4 regions of the Providencia sp. UF-224 genome follow, and region 2 is predicted to be linked to each of the others. Evidence: predicted binding sites of a transcription regulator. Region 2 holds the regulator's gene; each other region holds the start of a gene.

Region 1 (4,054 bases), on a different contig from region 2:
GGACGATGCAGCTAATAGACGTAGCGCGGTAATTAGCTTGGAAGGTTCTTTAACTAATGGGGTGATAAACATCGCACCAAGAAAACGAGCCGCAAGGCCTACCCCAAGCAAAACACCAATCATTTCTGCATCAATACCCTCGCCTTGTAACCAAACCGACCAAAACGGCAAGAAAATACTGTATGCAAAAAAGTAGGTAAAATAATCAATTGCTAGCCAGCGCGTTGATGGAATGACCATCATCCCTCCATTTTTTCAATGCAAAAAACCCGCTCATACTTAACAGTAGAAGCGGGTTTCGATAACTAAAAGTCGTTGTATTATGCGTAAACTGGGTATTTTTTGCAGATTGCTAATACTTTTTGTTTTACGCTCTCAATGGTCGCTTCGTCATTGAGGTTGTCTAGAATATCACACATCCAGCCAGCTAGCTCGCGCGCTTCAGCTTCTTTAAAGCCACGACGGGTAATTGCTGGAGAACCGATACGTACGCCTGAAGTCACAAATGGGCTCTTCGGATCGTTTGGTACGCTGTTTTTGTTTACGGTGATATTTGCACGGCCTAATGCAGCATCAGCATCTTTACCCGTGATATCTTTGTCAACTAAATCAACTAAGAATAAGTGGTTCTCAGTTCCACCAGAAACAACTTTATAACCGCGTTTTTGGAAAACTTCGACCATGGCTTTCGCGTTTTTCGCAACTTGTTGTTGGTAAACTTTGAACTCAGGTTCCATCGCTTCTTTCAATGCAACTGCTTTACCTGCAATCACGTGCATTAAAGGGCCGCCTTGGGAGCCTGGGAATACCGCTGAGTTGATTTTTTTGTACAGCTCTTCGTCACCGCCTTTCGCGAGGATCAAACCACCGCGTGGACCTGCTAACGTTTTGTGGGTTGTGGTTGTCACAACGTGAGCATGTGGAACTGGGTTTGGATAGACACCTGCTGCAATCAGACCCGCAACGTGTGCCATATCAACAAATAAATAAGCGCCAATGGCATCTGCGATTTCACGCATTTTAGCCCAATCAACCACGCCTGAATACGCAGAGAAACCACCGATAATCATTTTTGGTTTATGTTTTTCAGCTTGCGCTTTGATATCGTCGTAGTCAATCTTACCGCTTTCATCGATACCGTAAGGGACGATGTTGTACAGTTTACCCGAGAAGTTAACTGGGGAGCCGTGCGTTAAGTGGCCACCGTGCGCAAGGTTCATACCCAGCACAGTATCACCTGGTTGTAACAGTGCCATGTAAACTGCCGCATTCGCTTGTGAACCAGAGTGTGGCTGCACATTTGCGTAGTCTGCACCAAATAATTCTTTTGCGCGGTCAATCGCTAATTGCTCAACCACATCGACGTACTCACAACCGCCGTAATAGCGCTTGCCTGGATACCCTTCTGCATATTTATTGGTTAGCTGAGAACCTTGAGCCTGCATGACTCGTGGACTGGTATAGTTTTCAGAAGCAATTAATTCAATGTGTTCTTCTTGACGTTGTACTTCTTGCTCCATTGCTTCCCATAATTTTGGATCATAGTCTGCAATATTCATTTCACGCTTTAACATTCGCTTCTCCTGCCTCAGCAATTCAATAGGTTGACAATCAATTCATCGCAATAGCACACAGTGTAAACTCTTTTTCGTTCTTGAGATAGCCCTAAAGAAAAAATATACGCAAACGATTGCATTAATTTTTTTCACGTCATTTAGCACTCTTCGCCTCATTATAAAATAGCCCAAATTTCAAATTTTGACGTATGAATCTCTGGTATTGCGAGTCCCTTCTCATTATGTGTCTATTTTTGCCCTATTTTGTCTGTTTGCGTCTTTACAGATACCCTTAAATATTATAAGTTGTATTTAAAATGCATGTTTATAAATAAACTTTATGTCTCTCAAAAAAAGTATAGGTTTTCGGGAAAAAACCCTGCTATCTCGATGAAAACACAGTGTTATGCTTTTTGATAGCTTAGGAAAAATGCCGGAACCCTTCCTGACTGAGAACATGAAAATAATTCAGGAGCACCTGTATGTTAGACAACCAAACAATCGCCATTGTTAAATCAACCATTCCTGCTATCGCCGCTACTGGGCCTAAACTTACTGCACATTTCTACGACAGAATGTTTAATCAACATCCTGAGTTAAAAGATATTTTCAACATGACCCACCAAGCTAATGGTGCACAACGTGAAGCATTGTTTAACGCCATTTGCGCCTATGCGGTTCATATTGAGACCCCTGAAGCCTTAATCTCAGCTGTTGAAAAAATCGCTCAAAAGCACGTCAGTCTAAATATCAAACCTGAACATTACCCAATCGTTGGCGAAAACTTACTCGCGGCAATTGATGAGCTACTCAATCCCGGCCAAGAAGTACTTGATGCATGGGGGAAAGCCTACGGTGTATTAGCGGATATTTTTATTGGCCGTGAAGCCTCAATCTACCAAGAAAATGCTGACAAAAGTGGCGGTTGGGAAGGTTTACGAGAATTTAAACTAAAACAAAAACAACCACAAAGCGATGTTATCACCAGCTTTGAGTTCGTTCCTGTTGATGGTAAGCCAGTCGCAGGCTATCGCCCAGGTCAATACATCACGATTTATATTAATCATGATGGATTTGAGAACCAAGAGATCCGCCAATACTCCTTAACAACAGCACCTAATAGTCAAAGTTACCGCATCGCAGTAAAACGCGAAGACCAAGGCGCGGTGTCTAATTTCTTACATCAGCATATCAATGAAGGTGACAGTGTTTATTTAGCTCCGCCATGTGGTGATTTCTTTATTGATGTTGATAGCCAAACGCCTGTTACATTGATTTCCGCGGGTGTTGGCCTAACGCCAATGTTGAGCATGTTAAATCACCTCACACAACAAGGCCATGAAGCAACCATCAATTGGCTACATGCGGCGGAAAATGGTGCTGTTCAAGCATTTAACCATGAAATTGAACAATTAATGGCAAGACAGAAAGCTGGCCATAGCGCAATTTGGTTTAATCAGCCTCGGGATAATGACCGCCTCGGCTTTGATTATCAATATGAAGGGTTAATGGATTTACAGAAAGTGCGTGAATGGATTGACCAGCCGAATATGCAGTTCTATTTCTGTGGCCCAGTTGGCTTTATGCAGTATATTGGCCAGCAATTAATTTCAATGGGCGTTAATGCAGATGCAATTCATTATGAATGCTTTGGCCCTCATAAAGTGCTAACCCTCAATTAAGAGATAAAAAAATGCTCTTCGAGTAAGAAGAGCACTTCCTGAAACGTATCAGCCAACAGAAACTGTTCTAATGGCTGGGTGTTTGAAGTTTTTTCACAACTTAGCGGTAACGGGCTCGCATAAAAAATACACTGTTCTAATCCCATTCCTGTGTATTTTACCGTTACCGCCTTTTAATTCAACAGACTAAATCGCTTCTTCGTCCTGTTCTCCCGTACGGATACGGATCACGCGGGCTACATCGTAAACAAAGATTTTACCATCACCAATTTTGCCAGTTTGCGCTGTTTGCATGATAGTTTCAACGCAGTTTTCCACGATATCGTCAGGCACTACAATTTCAATTTTAACTTTCGGTAAAAAGTCCACCATATACTCTGCACCACGGTACAGTTCAGTGTGCCCTTTTTGACGGCCAAACCCTTTCACTTCTGTGACCGTCATACCGGTGATCCCGACTTCGGCCAGCGCTTCACGAACATCATCAAGTTTAAATGGCTTTATAATTGCATCAATTTTTTTCATAAATAGTTCCTGTTATGACCAGTTTTTACGGCCAAAACCTGAAGTGATCGGATAACGGCGGTCTTTACCAAAATTCCGCATGGTAATACGCGGTCCAACAGGTGCTTGTCGGCGTTTATATTCATTAAGATCGACCAAACGCACCACTTTACGGACAACCTCTTTATCAAAACCTAACTTGATAAGGTCATTAACGGATAAGTCTTTTTCAACATAACCTTCTAAGATAGCATCTAATATCTCATAAGGCGGTAAGCTATCTTGGTCTAACTGCCCCGGAGCCAATTCCGC
Region 2 (4,054 bases):
CTCTTGCAATTTTTCTAAGTTATCTGATTTTGCAAGAATAATGCCACCGACTCGAGGAACTTGCTTTCCAGAGGCAATAAAAACCCCTTCTTCATAGCCTTTTTCCAACCATTTAATATGATTGTCCATTTCTGCATCTACATCTTCTAATGGTTTGATATAATTTAAAATCATGACGTAAATTAGGCTCATTTTTTTCTCCATAATGATTCAAAGTGACGACATACTACCCCTTTAAACTGAAAACTCGCCTACATATTTTTTCCTTCACGACTCTCTTATTTTGGTTCAATCATGACGACTATGCCAACAAGAGGTAATCATACGCTGTCATTTTTATTACTAACTTATCAACGCGATTACCTTTACCCTTTATAGGGTTAATCGTGTTACTATTAACATATTAAGAATCATACAGGCCATTTGGCAAAAAACTGTAGATAAACAACGAAGCACAATATTTCGCTCACTTTACGAGCAAACACCCATATGTTTTGTTACAAAAGCAATCAAGGAGTACGTCATGTCATTTGAACTTCCCGCTCTACCGTATGCTAAAGATGCTTTAGAACCTTATATTTCAGCTGAGACCTTAGAATACCACTATGGTAAACACCACAATACCTACGTTGTTAACTTAAACAACTTAATCAAAGGCACTAACTTTGAAGGTAAATCTTTAGAAGAAATCATCAAAACATCTGAAGCTGGCGTATTTAACAATGCCGCCCAAGTTTGGAACCATACTTTTTATTGGAATTGCTTAGCGCCAAATGCAGGTGGCGAGCCAACAGGTAAAGTTGCAGATGCTATCAATAAGGCATTTGGTTCTTTCGCTGAGTTTAAAGCGCAATTTACGGATGCAGCGACCAAAAACTTCGGTGCAGGTTGGACTTGGTTAGTTAAGAAAGCCGATGGCAGCTTAGCAATCGTCAATACTTCCAATGCAGCAACACCTATTTCAGGTGACGACAAGCCAGTTTTAACGGTTGATATTTGGGAACACGCTTACTACATCGATTACCGTAATGCGCGCCCTAAATACTTAGAAAATTTCTGGGCACTGGTAAACTGGAAATTTGTAGAAGAAAACTTAGCTTAATTTAATATGTTTTCCCAATAGAATAAGGGCGAGTTATTACTCGCCCTTATTTATTCACCCAATGAAGATGAAACACAACTAAAATAAATGTACAGCAATGAAAATAATCATCGCTAATGAACCCACTGCTGCTAGTATTCCATATTTAACATCTGTATCCATGAGTTCCTCTCATCCTAACAAAATTGAATTAATGATAACCACATAAACATTAAGGTTACTGAGTATACACATCCAAAAAAGCAAAACCAGTGTCTATATCACATGTTATAACATCAATTATTTCTTTCGTTTTTGCGCTAGATCAGACAAAATCGACAACAAATCGCTAAATTATTGCCAGCAAAGGATCTATGCATCAATATGCAGGTAATTTTTTAACTAGAATTCTTAGAGAGACCTATAGTTGGTCAGGAGTTTTGTTCCCCCATGGCAACGATTAAAGATGTGGCGAAACGCGCTGGCGTCTCTACCACTACCGTATCCCATGTTATTAATAAAACGCGCTTTGTGGCTGATGATACCAAAGCGGCAGTTTGGGCTGCTATCAAATCGCTCAATTATTCGCCTAGTGCGGTTGCCCGTAGCTTAAAAGTGAACCACACCAAATCGATTGGTTTGTTAGCAACATCAAGTGAGGCCCCTTACTTTGCAGAAGTTATTGAGTCCGTTGAAAATAGCTGCTACGAAAAAGGCTATACACTGATCCTCTGTAACTCTCACAATAATCTTGGTAAACAAAAAGCCTACTTACAGATGTTGGCGCAAAAACGTGTCGATGGCTTGCTGGTTATGTGTTCCGAATACCCCGATACACTTATCGGGATGCTTGAAGATTATCGTAATATTCCAATGGTTGTGATGGATTGGGGAACTTCCCGCGGGGATTTCACCGATAGCATTATCGACAATTCATTCCATGGGGGCTATCTCGCAGGGCGTTACCTGATTGATAGAGGTCACCGTGACATTGGTGTGATCCCAGGCTCCCTTGAGCGTAATACAGGGATTGGTCGTCTGACTGGCTTCCAAAAAGCCATGGAAGAAGCCAAAGTGACCTTAAAAGAAGAGTGGATTGTTCAAGGGGACTTTGAACCAGAGTCTGGCTATAAAGCGATGATGCAGATTTTAAGCCATAAACAGCGCCCTACTGCTGTTTTCTGTGGTGGTGACATCATGGCTATGGGTGCTATTTGCGCCGCGGATGAAATGGGCTTGCGTGTTCCACAAGACATTTCCATCATCGGTTACGACAATGTGCGAAACGCACGCTATTTCACCCCTGCATTGACAACAATCCACCAACCTAAAGAGCGTTTGGGTCAAATGGCGTTCGCAATGTTACTAGACCGTATTGTGAATAAGCGCGAAGACGCTCAAACTATTGAAGTTCACCCTCGTCTCGTTGAGCGCCGTTCTGTTGCTGACGGGCCATTTATTGACTATCGCCGATAACTCAACTTATGTTGATAACCACTCCGCGTTGAGCGTTTCATTATCACCAAGATAATCTAATAACCAACTCAGCGCAGGAGAGGTATTTTTCTCTACCCATGTTAAACAGCATGGGCTTGATGGAAATGGTTGTGCCAGTGTCAATTCTACCAATTTACCTTCAGCACACAATGGTGCTGCACGATGTTCAGGTACCATCCCCACACACAGCCCATTAGCTAAACAGGCTAAGCCGTTTTCCCAATAGGGGACAACTAAACGCCGTTGGTTATCCAACGCCCAAGTATCGCGTTTAGGTAAGCTGCGAGATGTATCTTCTAAGCACAAACTTGGATACTCACGCATTTCATCGTCTGTTAGGCTATGCCCTATTTTCGCTAAAGGGTGGTCAGGGCTTGCAACACACATCCACGACATAAACCCCATATCTCGAAAACTATAACGTTCACCAATTGGTGAAGCCCGTGTTGCGCCAATGGCGACATCTACTCGACCATCAGCTAATGCATCCCAAACACCATTAAAAACCTCGGGGTGTATATACAATTCAATATCAGGAAAATGACGATAAAAATCGAGGATAAGCTGTTCGGTGCGTTGAGGCTTAACGATGCAGTCTACCGCTATACTGAACTGACCTCTCCAGCCATTCGCAGCTTGTTGGCATTGATGACGGGTCTCTGTCATTTTTTTGATAACAGATCGGCTTTCTTTAATAAAAATCAGCCCTGCCTCGGTTAAAACAACGTCTCGGTGTCGCCGTTCAAACAAAGGGACTGCCAACCATTCTTCAACTTGTTTAACTGTATAGCTAATTGCCGACGGCACGCGGTGTAACTCATCTGCGGCACCACTGAAACTCCCCGTCCGAGCAACCGCATCAATCACTTCAAGAGCATGAGCAGACCACATAGCATCTCCTTTCAAATATTTTGATGGCAAGATCCAAATATTACCGTTTCACAAGACAAAAAAATAGCCTATACAATGGCACTACCGTTAACATTTTTTTAAATATCAGATAAGTAAATAATTATGACGACTGCGAAAAAAAATTCCCCTGGATTTATGCTATATCTTGCTGGATTAAGCATGTTGGGGTTTTTAGCCATTGATATGTACCTGCCTGCTTTTGGTGCAATGCAGACCACGTTGCACACAACCGAAGGGGCTATCAGTGCTTCTCTCAGTATCTTTTTAGCGGGCTTCGCGTTTGCTCAGCTACTTTGGGGCCCACTTTCAGACAAACTTGGCCGCAAACCAGTGTTAATTGTTGGGCTGACTATCTTTATTGTGAGCAGTTTGGCAATTTTTTGGGTCACTACAGCAACACAGTTATTAACTTTACGCTTTTTACAAGCCGTTGGTGTTTGCTCCGCCGCCGTTTTATGGCAAGCCCTTGTTATTGACCGCTATGATGAGGCAAGCACCCAAAAAGTGTTTGCATCAATCATGCCATTAGTCGCGCTCTCCCCTGCACTTGCGCCGTTATTAGGA
Region 3 (4,054 bases), on a different contig from region 2:
TTGGTGGTATTGCCTCAAGCGGTCAAAATCGCCATGCCGCCGTTACTTGGTCAGTACATGAATGTAGTGAAAAATTCCTCATTAACCATGGCGATTGGCGTCGCGGAGCTCTCTTATGTGTCTCGCCAAGTGGATAGCCAAACCTTACAAACCTTCACTGCATTTGGAGTAGCAACGGTGCTGTATATCGCCATTATTGCGTTGATGGAAGGCTGGGGACAATGGCGACTGCAACGTAACTTGGCTCAGGGGGTGTAATATGGATTTTTCAGTAATCGAACAAAATTGGCAATATTTACTGTTTGGGACTTTCCCTGATGGCCCATTAGAAGGGGCAGCGTTGACACTGGTGATTAGCTTGTTGGCAGGGGCGGCATCCATTTTTTTAGGGACATTGGGCGGTATTGCATTAGCCATGCTACGTGGCTTTTGGGTTAACCTATTTGCGGCAGTTTTAGGCTTTTTCCGTGCAATTCCTGTCATTATGTTGATATTTTGGACGTATTTCTTGTTGCCTATCTTATTAGGCACAGAGATCCCCGGGATCACCACGGTGGTCTGTGCACTCGCCTTGATCACATCGGCTTACTTAGCCCATGCTGTAAAAGCAGGGATCTTAGCAATAGGCGCAGGGCAATGGCAGGCAGGGTTGTCTCTTGGTTTCAGTCGTTGGCAAGTATTGTGGAATATCGTTTTACCCCAAGCGTTACGTATGATGGTGCCGTCGTTTATTAACCAATGGGTGGCGTTGATTAAAGACACTTCATTAGCCTATGTTGTGGGTGTGGCAGAATTATCTTTCTTAGCAACTCAAGTGAATAACCGCGAAATGGTTTATCCACTGGAAGTTTTCTTATTCGTGGCATTTATCTATTTTGTGATGTGCTTTGCGGTAGAAATCATTGCCAATGTAGTGGCAAAAAAACTCAGTGCACAAAATGACCCGCACAAGCTGGCGGCAAGGCGCAGCTTATTATTTTGGCGTAGGCAAAAATTGTTAGCACTATCCTAAATAGGAATGGCGGTTTTTATACCGCCATCTTACCAAAACCCATTTTTATTCTTTTTCATAATTCATCGCGTTGTATCAGTTAGTTAGGACATTTTGCCTGTTGAATTTCACGCAATCGTTTTCTTTTGCGATTTTTAATTGTAGTATAGGGCGAAAAAAACTTTTTTTGGGCGCGATATCTAATGAGTAATCAATCTTCTAGCTCGGCACAACCGCAGAGCTTGTTTCAGCGTGTTTTTAAATTACAAGAACACGGCACAACCGCACGAACTGAAGTTGTTGCTGGCTTCACAACCTTCCTGACGATGGTGTATATCGTCTTTGTTAACCCTCAAATTTTGTCAATTGCAGGCATGGACATCAAAGCGGTATTCGTTACCACCTGCTTGATTGCGGCAATTGGCAGTATTTTGATGGGCTTACTCGCTAACTTACCGATTGCGGTTGCACCGGCGATGGGGCTGAATGCCTTCTTTGCATTCGTGGTGGTTGGCGCGATGGGGTATTCATGGCAAGTGGCGATGGGCGCTGTTTTCTGGGGCGCAGTTGGCTTATTTATCCTGACATTATTCCGCATTCGTTACTGGATTATTGCTAATATCCCTCTGAGCTTACGTGTGGGGATCACCAGCGGTATTGGTTTATTTATCGCGATGATGGGGTTGAAAAACTCCGGTATTATCGTGGCAAACCCAGATACACTAGTGTCAATCGGTAACTTAACACACCATAACGTGTGGTTAGGGGCGCTGGGCTTCTTTATTATTGCTATCTTAGCGGCGCGTAACATCCATGCGGCGGTGTTAGTGTCTATTGCCGTGACTACCTTAATTGGTCTGGCTCTGGGAGATGTGCAATACACCGGTATTTTCTCTATTCCACCCAGTATCACTAGCGTAGTAGGGCAAGTGGACTTCGCTGGCTCATTAGATTTAGCGCTATCTGGCGTGATTTTTGCCTTTATGTTGGTCAATTTATTTGACTCATCAGGCACCATGATTGGTGTGACAGACAAAGCTGGGATCACTAATGAGCGAGGAACGTTCCCGCGCATGAAGCAAGCTTTGTATGTCGATAGCTTAAGCTCTGTTGCTGGTTCGGCAATGGGAACTTCATCGGTAACGGCCTATATTGAAAGCTCTTCAGGGGTGTCAGTCGGTGGGCGTACGGGGTTAACAGCAGTTGTTGTCGGCATCTTATTCCTATTGACCATGTTTATCTCTCCGCTTGCGGGTATGGTTCCTGCTTATGCAACCGCGGGCGCATTGATTTACGTCGGTGTGTTGATGACATCAAGCCTGACTCGCGTGAAATGGGATGACTTAACGGAATCTGTCCCTGCATTTATTACCGCAGTGATGATGCCGTTTAGCTTCTCGATTACCGAAGGGATTGCGTTAGGGTTTATTGCGTACTGTGCGATGAAAATCGGGACAGGGCGCTGGCGAGATCTGGGCCTGTGCGTGATTTTAGTGGCGGCGATGTTTTTGCTTAAAATGGTTCTAATCGACGCCTAAAATGCTCGAATGCTCGTCATACTTCGAGCTGTGACGTTGTTGCCTACACTCGGTTACTCGGGTCACATACTTGTGTATGCTCTCCGAGATAACTTCGCTTGGCGCCTAGCCACAGTTCGAATTATTTAGAGCATTAATGAGTCACGTTAACTGTGTTGGCTTCGTTTGCTAACCCTAGTCACATACTTATGTATGCTCCCCGAGATAACCTCGTTTGGCGCCTAGTCACAGTTCGAATTATTTAGAGCATTAGAATAACTTAGTGTATTAGAATGATTGGAATTATTTAGAATATTACCTAGTATATTTTGTTTATTGGCCCAAATTTTTAAAGTCATTTAATGAGTTAATCATTTCTCTTTCTTCTATTCGAATCCCCTTGCATGCAACTCGAATTATTTAAGGTATAATCAGTAAAGTACTGTTGCGAAGGCAGGGTGGAATAAAAAATCCGCTGAAATTGCAAACTAGTGCTTTCCCCCTTTATGGGATCCTGCTAGATTTCGCAGCAGAAACTGACTTTATCAAGGTATCAGACCATGAACGCACCAAAAAAACCGGCAGCTAAGCCAAAGAAAAAATACCGTAAAACCAAAGAAGAATTAAACGCGGAAGGCCGTGAACGTAAACGCGAGAAAAAACATCGTGGGAATAAGTCAGGCAGCCGTAATCAAGACTCATCATCGAATAATCAAAAGAGTGGACAGAATTCGTTAGTTGACCCACGTTTGGGTAGCAAAAAGCCGATCCCTTTAATTATCGATGAAAAACAAGTATCTAAGCCTGTTATTGAGAAAAAACAGCCAGTTGTTAAAGAAAAACTGACGCCTGAAAAAGAGTTAGAGCTGTTAGAAAGCGATGACCGCTTAGATAGCTTATTAGCGCGCCTAGAAGATGGCGAAACGGTTAATGCAGAAGAGCAAAAATACATCAATACCTGTTTAGACCGTATTGACGAACTGATGAATATCTTAGGCATTGAATATGCTGAAGAAGAAGAGGAAGAAGACGAAGATAAATTAGATGACATCATGCGCATCTTAAAAAGCAAATAACTTCGTTTAACCATCCCTCGTGCAAGCGGGGGATGCGTCTGTTTTTTTCTACAAACTCACTTTTCTTTGATGTTGCATCAAGTCTCTTTTCTCTAACATATTTATAATATCACTATGTTGTGAAGTTTTTTCACACTCACCGAATAACAAATTAAATAAGGTGCAACCCGTTGTAATGGTTTGAGCTTTTGGTCAATTGAGGAATGTTATGTCAGAGCAAAATATTGTTTGGGATCTTTCTCTCATTCAGAAATACAATTATTCAGGGCCGCGATATACGTCATATCCAACCGCCTTGGAATTTAATCAAGACTATGATGAACAAGCGTTTATTAGCGCCACGGCGCGTTATCCTGAACGTCCTTTGTCCCTGTATGTGCACATTCCTTTTTGCCATAAACTCTGCTATTTCTGTGGCTGTAATAAATTAGTTACTCGCCAAAAACATAAAGCGGATGAATATTTAAAAG
Region 4 (4,054 bases), on a different contig from region 2:
AAACTGGACCAACTGAATACCCTGTTAGACGGTGCGTTAGCGGCAGGTTTAAATGATATTAACTCAGTGCAATTTGGTGTGTTAAAACCTGAGCAATATCGTGATGCAGCCCGCGCGCAAGCCATCAAAAATGCAACAGAGCAAGCAACTGAAGTTGCAAAAGGGTTTAATGCGCAGTTAGGTCCAGTGTATAGCATCAGTTATAATGCGCCTGCGGCAGTGCCTTACCCAATAGCGGCGAGAGCCTATGGTGGGAAAATGAAAGCCGCTGTTCAAGATCTCAACATTGATGAGACCTATGAACAGCAAAGCATTGATTTTAATGACCAAGTTGATGTGGTGTTTGAGCTAAAACGTTAACTTTCAGCTGCAATTTCATCTTCTTGTTTTAACATCTGGCGCCCGGTTTTTAAGAGGGCGTCAGTCACTCTCTTCATCGTGCGGCTTTCAGGCGCAAAGCGATGCCAGTACAGCATACGGCGTTGGCACAACCCCGGCGTTAAGTCGACTAACTCACCATTTTTTAATTCATCAGCAATCTGCAAATGTGGGATCATGCAGCAGGTAGAACCCTGCTTAGCCAATTGCACAAAGGCTTCGGACGAATTAACAATATGGCAAGGAACACTGCCCGGCGATAAGCCAAAGTTTTGCTGAACAAACGCTTGGTGCATATCATCCAAGTGGTCAAATGCCACTGCGGGGGCCTTTAATAGGGATGAGCGAGTGACACCATCTGGGAAATATTTGGCGGCGAAATCAGGAGAAGCAACAAAGATATAGTCCAACGCGCCGAGTTTATCGACTAAACAGCCGGGTAACGCTTGTGGCTGGATACTGATTGCACCTACCACTTCACCCCGTCTTAAACGTTCTTGAGTACGGGTTTCGTCTTCCACTTGGATATTCAACCGAATAGGGCTATTACCTAAAACAGGGTTGAGCGCAGGGAGGAACCACGTTGCTAAACTGTCGGCGTTGACGGCAAGGGAAAGTAACAGAGGCGTTGAACCCGTATTTTCATCCCCAAGCCATTGTTCTTCCAACAATTCAACTTGATGAAGCAGCGCTAACAGCTTTTGCCCTTGTTCAGTCGGATGCGGCGGAACGGTTCGCACAAGTAACGGTTGCCCAAACAGGTTTTCTAGCTGTTTTATCCGTTGTGAAACAGCGGATTGCGTGATGCAAAGCTTTTGAGCTGCACGCTCAAAGCCGCGTTCGCGGATAACGGCATCCAGTGCTTGTAATGCGCGATAGTCGGGGCGCTTCATCAAAAAGTCTCCTTGTTGTTATTCTGCTAAGCACTATGCCATATTTTTATTGATAACACCTGCAATTATTGCGGGCACTCGACAAATCACAAGAAGTAACGCACAAATGCAGCGAACAACACTGCAACTTATTGCGGGCTCGGTATATACTAATTCTTAATTACGTCTCAATTAAATAGCAAAAGGCATGAGCATGACGCAGGATGAATTAAAAAAAGCGGTGGGTTGGGCAGCACTGGAATACGTAAAACCCGGCACAATTGTTGGTGTCGGTACAGGGTCTACTGCATCACACTTTATTGATGCATTGGCAACAATGAAAGGGCAAATTGAAGGTGCTGTTTCTAGCTCCGAAGCGTCTACGCAAAAACTTAAATCGTTGGGTATCCCTGTTTTTGATTGTAATGAAGTGGACTCATTAGATGTTTACGTTGATGGTGCGGATGAAGTCGACCATCATATGAACATGATCAAGGGCGGCGGTGCTGCGTTAACACGTGAAAAAATCGTTTCTGCGATTGCAAAAACCTTTGTGTGCATCGTTGACCAATCAAAACTGGTTGATGTGTTAGGCAAGTTCCCTCTGCCTGTTGAAGTTATCCCAATGGCGCGTAGCTATGTGGCGCGTGAATTGGTCAAACTGGGTGGTACACCGGAATATCGTCAAAATGTGGTTACTGATAATGGCAACGTGATTTTAGATGTTCACAATTTAAGTATTGTTGACCCTGTTGCATTAGAAAACACCATCAATGGTATCGCGGGCGTTGTGACTGTTGGTTTATTTGCTAATCGTGGTGCTGATGTTGTCCTGATGGGCACAACGGATGCCGGGGTTAAAACGATCAAACTATAATCGCAATTATTTGCGATAAATTAATTTGGTTAATCTACAGGCCAGCAAACTATTTAGTTGCTGGCTTTTTTGTGCAGTAAAAAAAAGGCGTTAACGTATTTGGTTAGTGGGTAGATTGAAAAATAATTGACCAGTTTTATAAATATCATTAATTTGAAATTTATTTCATTATTTTTATTATCCCGCGATTTTGGTGATATATCTCACACTAATATGCATTGTGCAGGAAAAATCCTTATTTTGTGTTACTGCTCCTGATTTTCTACCATTTAACTTCTTTTTCCTCGCGCTTTTTAGTACGCCTTAAGCAAACGGTTGTATTGATACTGCGCTGAATTTTGCTATGTTGGTATACTCTTTTCAGATTTCAAGGTAGATGAATGTGCTGGTATGGATATGCCTTGAATTATGTTGAGCAAAACCATGAGTCAAACAAGCAAATTCATCTGTCACAAATTTAAAACGTTCACGATAGGGTAGGGAAATGGTCAAGGTATCTTTGCATAAAGACAAAATAAAATTTTTACTGCTAGAAGGTGTTCACCAAAGCGCGGTTGATAACTTAAAAGCAGCGGGTTATACCAATATTGAATACCATAAAAGCGCATTGTCTGATGAAGAATTAAAAGAAGCGATCAAAGATGCGCGCTTTGTCGGTATCCGTTCCCGCACTCATTTATCTGAAGAGATTTTCGCTGCCGCTGAAAAGTTAGTGGCGGTTGGTTGCTTCTGTATCGGAACCAACCAAGTGGATTTAGACGCCGCGGCAAAACGTGGTATCCCTGTCTTTAATGCACCATTCTCAAACACCCGTTCCGTTGCTGAGATGGTATTAGGCCAGCTATTACTGTTGTTACGTCGTATTCCTGAAGCGAATATGCAAGCGCACCGTGGTATTTGGGAAAAACAAGCAAAAGGCTGTTTTGAAGCACGTGGTAAACGCCTTGGTATTGTTGGATACGGCCATATCGGTACTCAGCTGGGGATCTTAGCTGAAGGCATTGGTATGAATGTTTTCTTCTATGATATTGAAAATAAACTGCCTTTAGGAAATGCAACCCAAGTACGTTCTTTGACTGAGTTACTCAATATGAGTGATGTCGTCAGCTTGCATGTACCAGAAACGGCCAGCACGAAAAACATGTTTGCTAAAGAACAGTTTGACCGCATGAAACCAGGTTCAATCTTTATCAATGCGTCACGTGGTACCGTGGTGGACATTCCTGCATTGGCAGCAGCGCTGGAAAGCAAGCATTTATCCGGTGCAGCGGTTGACGTATTCCCAAGTGAGCCCGCGGCAAATAACGACCCGAATGACCCGTTTATTTCTGAGCTGATTAAATTCGACAATGTGATTTTAACGCCTCACATTGGTGGCTCTACAGAAGAAGCACAAGAAAACATTGGCTTAGAAGTTGCGAGTAAACTGGCAAAATATTCTGATAACGGTTCAACGCTTTCTGCGGTCAACTTCCCAGAAGTTTCTCTGCCTGTACACACTGAAGACACTAACCGTTTCTTGCATATCCACGAAAACCGTCCGGGTATTTTGAATAGCATTAACCAAGTGTTTACTGACAACAACATTAACGTTGTGGGTCAGTATTTACGGACGTCAGGTAATGTGGGTTACGTCGTTATCGATGTACTGATGCAAACACCAAATCAAACGGATGAAGCACTACAGAAACTGAAAGACCTGCCGGGCACTATTCGTGCACGTCTGTTGTTCTAAGTTCCCATAACCCGTTTTTTCTCATGATATGGCGCAGGTATTGATTACCAGCGCCATATTTTTTTCGGGGTAATAATTTCAGGCAGCGGAATATCCCAATACGCAACTGGTAACTGTTCAACCTGTTGGCAATCATGAGCTAGTCCGATGGGGTAAAAACCACTTTGTTGCCAGTTCGCTAGCGTTCTATCG

Evidence for each region. The regulator PurR, encoded in region 2, represses purine synthesis genes. The targets are predictions, from matches to a motif close to CANGCAAACGTTTGCNTG.
Region 1: glyA (serine hydroxymethyltransferase) is a predicted target of PurR. The motif match lies at 1,680-1,697, and genes of this name have one in related genera.
Region 3: AC4IFO_RS22065 (NCS2 family permease) is a predicted target of PurR. The motif match lies at 1,121-1,138, and genes of this name have one in related genera.
Region 4: serA (phosphoglycerate dehydrogenase) is a predicted target of PurR. The motif match lies at 2,432-2,449, and genes of this name have one in related genera.

The regions. Positions count from the first base shown of each region.
Region 1 covers NZ_JBSICC010000003.1:63,594-67,647, forward strand. Annotated here, with positions in the region: gene AC4IFO_RS04340 (3-phenylpropionate MFS transporter) at 1-240, opposite strand, end outside; gene glyA (serine hydroxymethyltransferase) at 321-1,574, opposite strand; gene hmpA (NO-inducible flavohemoprotein) at 2,039-3,238, shown strand; gene glnB (nitrogen regulatory protein P-II) at 3,425-3,763, opposite strand; gene AC4IFO_RS04360 (NAD+ synthase) at 3,776-4,054, opposite strand, start outside.
Region 2 covers NZ_JBSICC010000011.1:4,985-9,038, reverse strand. Annotated here, with positions in the region: gene AC4IFO_RS12030 (YciI family protein) at 1-192, opposite strand, end outside; gene sodB (superoxide dismutase [Fe]) at 524-1,102, shown strand; gene purR (HTH-type transcriptional repressor PurR) at 1,532-2,557, shown strand; gene punR (DNA-binding transcriptional activator PunR) at 2,564-3,469, opposite strand; gene punC (purine nucleoside transporter PunC) at 3,590-4,054, shown strand, end outside.
Region 3 covers NZ_JBSICC010000052.1:1,434-5,487, reverse strand. Annotated here, with positions in the region: gene AC4IFO_RS22075 (amino acid ABC transporter permease) at 1-258, shown strand, start outside; gene AC4IFO_RS22070 (amino acid ABC transporter permease) at 260-1,012, shown strand; gene AC4IFO_RS22065 (NCS2 family permease) at 1,195-2,529, shown strand; gene yihI (Der GTPase-activating protein YihI) at 3,069-3,584, shown strand; gene hemN (oxygen-independent coproporphyrinogen III oxidase) at 3,793-4,054, shown strand, end outside.
Region 4 covers NZ_JBSICC010000007.1:25,123-29,176, reverse strand. Annotated here, with positions in the region: gene AC4IFO_RS08825 (oxidative stress defense protein) at 1-360, shown strand, start outside; gene AC4IFO_RS08820 (LysR family transcriptional regulator ArgP) at 357-1,271, opposite strand; gene rpiA (ribose-5-phosphate isomerase RpiA) at 1,465-2,127, shown strand; gene serA (phosphoglycerate dehydrogenase) at 2,612-3,862, shown strand; gene AC4IFO_RS08805 (5-formyltetrahydrofolate cyclo-ligase) at 3,907-4,054, opposite strand, start outside.